DNA from 3 places in the Marinobacter sp. P4B1 genome. Region 1 is predicted to be linked to each of the others. Evidence: predicted binding sites of a transcription regulator. Region 1 holds the regulator's gene; each other region holds the start of a gene.
The links. The regulator LexA, encoded in region 1, represses DNA repair genes until DNA is damaged. The targets are predictions, from matches to a motif close to CTGTNTNNNNANACAG.
Positions count from the first base shown of each region.

Region 2: the regulator LexA is predicted to act here: its motif matches at 1,373-1,388, upstream of recA (recombinase RecA).
Region 3: the regulator LexA is predicted to act here: its motif matches at 1,827-1,842, upstream of recN (DNA repair protein RecN).

Region 1 covers NZ_LLXM01000005.1:217,942-221,167, forward strand. Annotated here, with positions in the region: gene AQ621_RS02755 (DUF6586 family protein) at 247-753, shown strand; gene AQ621_RS02760 (hypothetical protein) at 809-1,081, shown strand; gene AQ621_RS02765 (cell division inhibitor SulA) at 1,100-1,591, opposite strand; gene lexA (transcriptional repressor LexA) at 1,607-2,215, opposite strand; gene AQ621_RS02775 (amidoligase family protein) at 2,385-3,226, shown strand, end outside.
Region 2 covers NZ_LLXM01000011.1:223,697-226,922, reverse strand. Annotated here, with positions in the region: gene AQ621_RS08780 (flavodoxin family protein) at 1-249, opposite strand, end outside; gene recA (recombinase RecA) at 272-1,315, opposite strand; gene pncC (nicotinamide-nucleotide amidase) at 1,440-1,940, opposite strand; gene AQ621_RS08765 (hypothetical protein) at 2,361-2,687, opposite strand; gene AQ621_RS08760 (hypothetical protein) at 2,722-3,226, opposite strand, start outside.
Region 3 covers NZ_LLXM01000015.1:302,031-305,256, forward strand. Annotated here, with positions in the region: gene dnaK (molecular chaperone DnaK) at 1-946, opposite strand, end outside; gene grpE (nucleotide exchange factor GrpE) at 1,067-1,645, opposite strand; gene recN (DNA repair protein RecN) at 1,909-3,226, shown strand, end outside.

The sequences.
Region 1 (3,226 bases):
CATTCTGAATGGTCGGGCGATCGACCTTCGCCCGAATTGGGGCCTTTTTGCCAGTTTCAAACGCCCGTTTCAAGTGAAGGTTTGTAGTTTCTTGTGAACAGGCACCTGTATCAACAGCAACCATCAAAGGGGAGGAAATGGGTGGACAAAAATGATACTATTAGCCGCTTGGCCTGATGGATATAGAAGGGTGTGGTCTTCAGGCGGGCAACTGATCATCCGGCACTGCATGTGGGCAGGTATTGCATGGCTTCAACGTGGTATTCACTGGTTTCACAAAAACTGTACCTGGCCCAGGTACTGATCCGGGAATTTGACCAGCCAACAACCAGCAATGCTGCCAGCACCGGACTGCCGGCAGCCGTGATCGGAGAAGCCCGGTCCCAGGCAGTGGCAGAAGTCCTGCTGCGAGCCCGCGACGTACTGCTGACGATGGTCGCAAGGCTGCACCAGAAAAAGACGGAAACGCCGCACAGCCTGGCCGAGTTAAAGGCACTGTTCGACTACGACGTGGCGGAAGTCGAAACTCTCGACAGCCTCGCGCAGCAGCGGGACAGCTGGTGGAACCACCTGGTTCAGCTGGACAAGGCCCTGGGCCAACCACCGGCGCAGAAAAAGACGGTCTCTGCCGACAACATTATTGCGGTAGCCGCAGAAGAAGGCCCGGACCGCTCCCTGCAGGCACTGGAACAGACCAGGGCAGCCATGGCCATTTTTGCAAGGGAACTCGAAGAGCGGCACGGCGAGTGGTAACAGCCCTGACCACGACTGCACCGAAACAACCCGAATGACGACAAAGGTTTAACGAATGTCACCATCGTTTTTTGAAATTGTACAACTCTCTGACGGCGACTACGCGTTGCGCCGGATAGACGATGATGCCGCCCCACTGGTGCGCATTTCTTTTTCCGAAGAAGCCCGGGAAATGATGGAGAACCGGGATATGAACGTGGCCAAGGCCATGATTGCTGCAGGCATTGAAGCCGCCGGCAATATCGACTACGACATGGGCCATGACATGGACTGGGATGAAGAAGACGGCGACGCGATCGACCCCCAGCCCAGCTATACCCTGCATTGACCGATACTGCGCCAGCCCTCAGCGCTGGCGCAAAATCACCCCGTGACTGTTGCCTTTCGCAGAAGCCTTTTGCAGTGAATCGAAGGCGGCGCGCCCCAGCTTGTTGGTCCAGAGCACTACCGCATGACAGGTACCTGCGCCCAGGGCGCGCTCTGCCAGCTGCTGGGCCGGGTATTCCGCGGTTGAACGCAGCACCAGGATCTCGTTCGCCACAATGCCGTGCATCTTCTGCCACTTGGCCACCAGCGCCTGGGGCGGATCAATCCACGCCAGCCAGCGCTTTTCCTGGTTCAGCTGGGTGAGCATGGGCAATAACAGCTGAAAGTTCTCTACCTGTCCTTCCGGCAGGATAATCTCCGTCACATTGCCGCCCAGGCCCGAATGACCCGCTGCCGAACCACCTGCAGGCCGGCGCATGCTTGCCGGGCGCTGGCCCGCAGAGATCGCTTGCGCCGGTGCCACTGCGGCCGGATGAAACGCCATGTTCTGATTGAAGCTCAACTGTTCCATAACTCACCTGCCTGTTCAGTGAAGATCGGAGCGCCGGATTACACCCACACCAAGACCTTCGATAAACAATTCCTGCTCACTCAGATCCACTTCGATAGGAGCAAACTCTTCGTTCTCCGCAATCAGCCAGACCCTTGAGCCTTCACGGCGGTAGCGTTTAACGGTAACTTCCTCGCCCACCCTGGCCACGACTACCTGGCCATTGTGAACATCCTGGGTGCGATGCACCGCCAGCAGGTCGCCATCCAGGATGCCGATATCCTTCATACTCATACCCCGAACCCGCAGCAGGTAATCTGCAGAGGGCGAGAAGAAGTCGGGCTTGAGGGTGCAGTGGTCTTCCACATGCTCCTGCGCCAGGATCGGGCTACCCGCTGCTACCTGACCAATGACCGGCAACCCCAGATCCGGCTCAGCCTCCGGCAGGCGAATACCGCGGCTGGCGCCCGGCACCATCTCGATCGCACCTTTGCGAGCCAGCGCCCTGAGATGCTCTTCCGCCGCATTGGCCGAGCGGAAACCCAGCTCGGCAGCGATTTCTGCGCGAGTGGGCGGATAACCGGTTTCATCCAGATATCGCCGGATAATATCCAGCACCTGGGACTGTCGGGCGGTCAGCTTCATGCTTTTTCTCCGGGGTTGTTCGTCCTGGTTTTTTATACAGTGATTTGACTATATACAGTGTTTTATCCAGTGTAAAGTCCCTGTGCAGTTTCTTTCCTTTGGGTAACGGGACACGGCGCAAGCCTGTGTTAAGGTGACCTGAAACGAAGCAAGGGGATGCAAACACTCCATGAACGCAGCCAATCGTTGCAAGATGCCGGAAAGACTGAAAAACCACGAAGGTGAAGAACGCCGCGCAGGGGTCGAAATCGAGCTTTCGGGGCTCGGTTACGAACAACTGGTGCAGCATGCGGCCCGCTTGCTCGGCGGATCGCCGGAGCTGACCTCACGCTACGTGACCGCACTGGACACCGAACATGGCCGCTTTACCATCGAACTGGACTCCGATCCCATCAAGGAGCTGGACCTGGACGACGAACGCCTGCCGCAATCCATCCGGGAGCTTGGCAGCCATGCCATGGATGTGATCGACTTTGCTGCCGAGAAGGTCGTTCCGCTTGAGATTGTCGGCCCGCCACTGGCGTTCTCGAAACTGGAGCTGATCGAAACCCTGATGGATGAGCTACGGGAACTGGGCGCCGAAGGTAGCCGTGAAGCCATCTACTTTGCCTTTGGCCTTCAGCTGAACCCGGAATTGCCGGACCTGGAACCCGCTACCCTGATAGCCTACCTGCAAGCCTTTGCTGCCCTTTACGACTGGCTTAAAGCCCGGCACCAGCTGGATATCAGCCGTAAGTTCACCACCTATATCGAACCCTGGAGCAGCCGGTATACCGAGAAGCTGATGGCGGATGACTATCGCCCGGATTTGGAAACCCTGATGCGGGATTACCTGCACTACAACCCCACCCGCAACAAGGCCCTGGACCTGCTGCCGCTGTTCGCCCATCTCGACAAGGAACTGCTGGCAGGCTACGTGAAGGACCCCAGGATCAAGAGCCGCCCTACCCTGCATTATCGTCTGCCGGACTGCGACATCGACAACCCGCGCTGGCATTTCTCCACGGTGTG
Region 2 (3,226 bases), on a different contig from region 1:
CTCCAGGCAGGGGTAATAGCTACGGTCAAAGAAGTCTTTGAGGGCGCCAGACATATAGCCGAGGTTTTCGGTGGTGCCAAGGATGATGGCATCGCAGGCGAGGACATCTTCGGGGCCGGCTTCGAGCGGCGCTTTCACCACCACTTCCACCGCTTCAATATCCCGGTTACGGGCGCCCTTTTCGACGGACTCCCGTAACCGCAGGGTATTGGGAGACGGTGCATGGGCTACTATCAACAGTCGCTTCATGTAACGCCTCCCGGGTTCTTACTTAGAGCAATTCACCGTTCGCTTCCACGGGCGCTTCTGCCGCTTCTTTCTTCACCGGCTTGGGCATCAGCTTGTCGCGAACCTTGGCTTCGATTTCGTTGGCGATGTCCATATTCTCTTCCAGGAACTTGCAGGCGTTGGCCTTACCCTGGCCGATCTTGTCGCCGTTATAGGCGTACCAGGCACCGGATTTGTCGACGAAGCCTTCTTTAACACCCATGTCCAGAACTTCGGCCATGTGGTAGATGCCCTTGCCGTACATGATCTGGAACTCGGCCTGCTTGAACGGCGGAGACACCTTGTTCTTGACGACTTTTACGCGGGTTTCATTACCTACCACTTCGTCGCCGTCCTTCACCGCACCGATGCGGCGGATGTCCAGGCGTACGGAAGAGTAGAATTTCAGGGCGTTACCGCCGGTGGTGGTCTCGGGGCTGCCGAACATCACACCGATCTTCATACGAATCTGGTTGATGAACACCATCAGGCAGTTGGCGTGCTTCACGTTACCGGTCAGCTTACGCAGCGCCTGGGACATCAAACGGGCCTGCAGGCCTACGTGGCTGTCGCCCATTTCGCCTTCAATTTCCGCTTTCGGAGTCAGGGCCGCTACCGAGTCGACGATGATGACGTCGATGGCATTGGAGCGTACCAGCATATCCGCGATTTCCAGGGCCTGCTCGCCGGTGTCCGGCTGGGAGACCAGCAGGTCGTCAACGTTTACGCCCAGTTTTTCAGCGTAGATAGGGTCCAGTGCGTGCTCGGCGTCGATGAAGGCACAGGTTTTGCCGGCTTTCTGCGCTTCGGCGATCACTTGCAGGGTCAGGGTGGTTTTACCGGAGCTTTCCGGGCCGTAGATCTCTACGATCCGGCCATACGGCAAGCCACCAATACCCAGGGCTACGTCCAGCCCCAGGGAGCCGGTGGATACCGCAGGAATGGCTTCACGGGGCTGGTCGCCCATTTTCATCACGGCGCCCTTGCCGAACTGGCGTTCAATCTGGCCCAGTGCTGCGCTGAGTGCTTTCTTGCGGTTGTCTTCCATTGTTACCTGCCCCTCACTATTCGATATGACGACACCGGAGGTGTATCCAGTGTTTTCCTGTATATTTGAACAGTATTAAAACATAAGCCTTGGCACAGACCAACCCCTGCCGGGGTGAAAAACATCACAGTGTTTTCAGAAACTCCGTAACCCCTTGCAACACATACAAAACCGATTGCCGGCGTACCTGTTCCCGGTCGCCGTCAAAGTGCTGAACACGGGTTTGCGTGTTGTCCGGGCCGGCTCCCCAGGCAAACCATACCGTGCCTACCGGCTTTTCCTCGCTGCCGCCGCCAGGGCCGGCAACGCCGCTGATGGCCACGGCCACATCCACACCGGTGGCGCGAACGGCACCGGCCACCATCTGGCGCACCACCGGTTCGCTGACAGCGCCGTGCTCGGCCAGCACCTTTTCTTCTACGCCCAGAATGGCCTGTTTGGCCTCGTTGCTGTAGGTCACCAGCCCGGCCATTACATAGGCAGAGGAACCCGCCCTGTCTGTCAGCACCTTGGCCACCCAGCCACCGGTGCAGCTTTCAGCGGTGGCCATGGTTCTGCCCTGCTGTATCAACAAGTCTCCCAGCGCATTGCCGGCGGTTTCCAGTTGCTGATCGGTTGCTTGCATAGCCTTCTCCAAGATCCTGTTGCCAAACCCTTCGTTTCATCCCGGGCGTTATTTTCTTACAATCCCCGCTTTGACCCAAACGCACGATCAACCGGACGCTTCCATGCCTGCAACCCAGACCGATCTTTCCAAGCATACCCCCATGATGCACAGGTGTTTTATATTTGTTTAATAATGTTTTTTTAAGATCTACAACATAAAAGCTACACTATTGGTTACAGTTTTTTCAGCTCCTTGCTTCGTAGTGTGTTTTTATGTTGTAACTAGGCTACCTTCCGGGCTTTGACTTCCAGGTGAATGCCCTCCCCCTCGCAGCTCTTGGTTTTCCACTTCGCCTTCTCCTTGGCTATGAACGACTAGCAGAGGTCAAGGATACACACTGAACATTTCCCTGGTCGTCTCAATCGGCGGCACGCCCACTTACCGCGACTGCAGACCAAGGAAACAAGCAACATAGCATCCATAGTCTCCGATCCAGCGCCTATCCTCACCTAACTCCCGCCGCCAATCGATCGCTTCACCGCTAGCGGCCGCATTCCTACTGAGAATGTTCAAGGCATCGATAAAGCTATTGTGCGCGAGGGTTCTCGCTCTATCTACTTCTGCCCGTTCTTCAACGGACATCAGATACCACTCGGCGCGAAAATGTGCGTAACGTATAGCCGACTTAAGCACTTGCCGAGTGAGCTCTTCCTGCTTGCTAGCCATCATTTGGGCGAAGATTCGTTTTGCAGTTACTTCATCCATAGCCACTGATCCTGCCGCCTTGATTCGGTGGACATCAAGGTGCCCGATGTCCATACCTGTCGTATAGCTGCAGATCGACTTCATCATAAGCCGCCGAAAAGGCATCAAGCACGGGCTCCACTGAGCCTGCCGAAGGAGCAAATACATTGATCAAATTCGACGGAAAATACACCGCGGAAGCACCGGATTCGACTGCAAGCTGGAGAATCTCCGCCACGGCCCTTTGGGTGATGTTCAGCACATCACTTCTCGATGTATCAGGCAGCAATGGCGCAACAGCTATCGCGATCAAGCACTGGGGCAAACCAGGCGCAGTCTTCTCATCCTCGGAGCCCAACTCTATGACAAAACCCTGACCAACAGGTACCTGTCCTGTTTTGAATAACTCACCAATGCGATGCTGAACACGCTCTTTTGCCTGATCTAAGACCCGATCAAGGCCTCCACGAAGGAGGCTATCCCCAGAGCAGGCCGCAAGTGCTTCGCCATCTGCTTCTATGGGAAGCACCAGCGCTTCGCTGTGCAATAACTGAGGGACT
Region 3 (3,226 bases), on a different contig from region 1:
TGCGCTGAACCAGCTCTTCTACCAGCGATTCCAGCTTGGCGCGGGTCAGTTTCACGTTCATGTGCTTGGGACCAGACGCATCTGCAGTGATGTACGGCAGGTTTACGTCGGTCTGCTGGCTGCTGGACAGCTCGATCTTGGCCTTTTCGCCGGCTTCCTTCAGGCGCTGCATGGCCAGGGAGTCACCTCGCAGGTCGATGCCGCTGTCTTTCTTGAACTGGTCCGCCAGGTATTCGATGACCTTCATGTCGAAGTCTTCACCACCCAGGAAGGTGTCACCGTTGGTAGCCAGTACTTCAAACTGGTGCTCACCGTCTACGTCGGCAATCTCGATGATGGACAGGTCAAAGGTACCGCCGCCCAGATCGTAGACCGCTACGGTACGGTCGCCGCTCTGCTTGTCCATGCCGTAGGCCAGCGCAGCAGCAGTCGGCTCGTTGATGATCCGCTTAACTTCCAGGCCGGCAATCCTGCCTGCATCTTTGGTAGCCTGGCGCTGGCTGTCGTTGAAGTAAGCCGGCACGGTGATAACCGCTTCGGTTACTGTCTCGCCCAGGTAGTCTTCTGCAGTCTTCTTCATTTTCTTGAGGACTTCGGCAGAAACCTGCGGCGGAGCCATCTTCTGGCCTTTCACTTCTACCCAGGCATCGCCGTTATCAGCCTTGGCGATCTTGTACGGCACCATCTTGATGTCCTTCTGAACCACGTCGTCTTCAAAACGACGACCGATCAGACGCTTGATGGCGTACAGGGTATTTGCCGGGTTGGTGACCGCCTGGCGCTTGGCAGACTGGCCAACCAGTGTTTCGTTATCGTCGGTGTAGGCAATGATGGACGGGGTGGTACGATCACCCTCGGCATTCTCGATTACCTTTACCTTGTCACCATCCATGATGGCCACGCAGGAGTTGGTGGTTCCCAAGTCGATACCAATAATTTTGCTCATCGAATCACTCCAAGATCTTTCTGAATTCTGCTCCGGAGTGAGACCACCCCGGCTGTCGCTGTTTAATCGCTATATTGGCGCTTTCAGCGGCTTTTCAAGCCCCGACGGCGCCTTTTTTGATCAATTTTCTGCTTTTGCCACTACAACCATGGCCGGACGAACAACACGGCCGTTCAGCAGATAACCCTTCTGCACCACCGCCACCACGCTATTGGGCTCGGCATCCGGGGCTGGCACCATAGACATGGCTTCGTGCTGCTGCGGGTCGAACGGTTCACCCACCGGGTTCAGCTGCTCCACGTTGAATTTCTTCAGGCTGCTCATGAACAGGCTGAGGGTCATTTCCGCGCCTTCGCGGATAGAAGCCACCAGTTCGCTGGCGTCTTCCTGCCCTTCCGTGCTTTCCACGGCCTTCTCCAGGCTGTCGGCCACCGGCAGCAATTCCTTGACGAATTTTTCCAGCGCAAACTTGTGCGCCTTTTCCACGTCGATCTCGGCCCGGCGGCGCACGTTCTGCATTTCTGCCTGGGAGCGCAACGCCTGGTCCTGATACTCCTGTAGCTTGGCCTTCAGGGCATCCAGCTCGGAACCCTCTTGCCCCGCCTCGCCAGCTTCCGGCTCGGCATCAGTCTGTTCCGCCTGTGCGGCTTCGTTCAGCTCTTCTTCTACCTGTTCGTTGCGCTTTTCGTCAGCACTCATGACAACTCCTGATGGATTTTCCCAGGGCCCGAAGGCCTGCGGCTGGTTTAAGCCCCGCCCGTTTCAGGGCAGGAAAATACGACTTTGCGAACGAATATGGGGCCCGCCGGGCGGGTTTCAACCTTCCGGGATGCATTCTTTACAAATTCGGGGCACAGGTTATTTGCAAACAGGAAAAACCCTGTATATATTCACAGCAACTGTATGGAATCACAGTATTCGAAATTTTCAGAGACAACAGACTCTGAACGGAGGTAATCAGCATGCTTATCCAACTGACGGTCTCGAACTACGCCATTGCTGAACGGGTTGAATTGCAGTTCAGCAAGGGCATGACAGCACTCACCGGCGAAACCGGTGCTGGCAAGTCTATCGTTCTGGATGCCCTGGGCCTGGCCATGGGCGGCCGCGCAGACGCCGGAGCTGTGCGCCACGGAGCCGAGCGTGCCGATATCAACGCCAGTTTCGATATCTCGAGAATTCCGGAAGCCCGGCAATGGCTTGAAGCCCACGAACTGGATGACAAGGAAGACTGCATCCTGCGCCGCACCATCCGCAAAGATGGCCGCAGCAAAGCGTTTATTAACGGCCAGCCCTGCCCGCTGTCCCAGCTCAAAGAACTGGGCGGCCTGCTGATGGACATCCACAGCCAGCACCAGCACCAGTCACTGTTGCGCAAAGACACCCACCGCAAACTGCTGGACGAGTTCGCCGGCGCCGAACAACTGGCCGACCAGGCCCGCAACGCCTGGAAAGCCTGGAACGCTACCCGACAGAAACTGGAACAGCGCCGGCACAACGCCGACGAAGCCGAGGCCAGGCTGCAACTGCTTCGCTACCAGGTAGAGGAGCTGGACCGGCTGGCACTGGAAGACGGCGAGCAGGAGGCCCTTGAGCAGGAGCAGGCCCAGCTGAGCCAGGCGGATGCAGTACTGCACAGCAGTCACCAGGCCGCCCTGCTCTGCACCGAAGATGACACCAGCGCAGCCGCCCTGGTACGCCAGGCCCTGCAGCAACTGGAGCAACTGCCGCTGGAAGTGCCGGCACTGGCCGATACCCTGCAGATGCTGAACGAAGCACAGATCCAGATTTCCGAAGCCGGCGACAACCTGCGCCGGTTTGTCGACGACTATGAAGCCGACCCGGCGCGGTTGGCCGAGGTGGAAGAACGCCTGAGCGCCATTTACCAGATGGCCCGAAAGCACCGGATTACCCCGGAAGAGTTGCCGGAACTGCACCAGCGCCTGGCCGCAGAACTGGCCGAACTGGACGGCGGCGAAGGCAGCCTGGAACAACTTGAAGCTGAGCTGGAAAACCTGCGCCAACAATTCGATGAGCTGGCAGCACAGCTGTCTGCCAAACGGGAACAGGCCGCCATGGAGCTGGACCAGCGGGTTGCCCGGGAACTGGCCCAGCTAAGCATGCCCAACATGCAGTTTGTCACCCACCTGAGCGGCAATGCTGACAACGAGCCGGCACCCCATGGCATGGAAGATATCGAATTCCTGGTCAGCGCCAACCCCGGCCAGCCGGCACGCCCACTGGCCAAGGTGGCCTCCGGCGGTGAATTGTCACGGATCA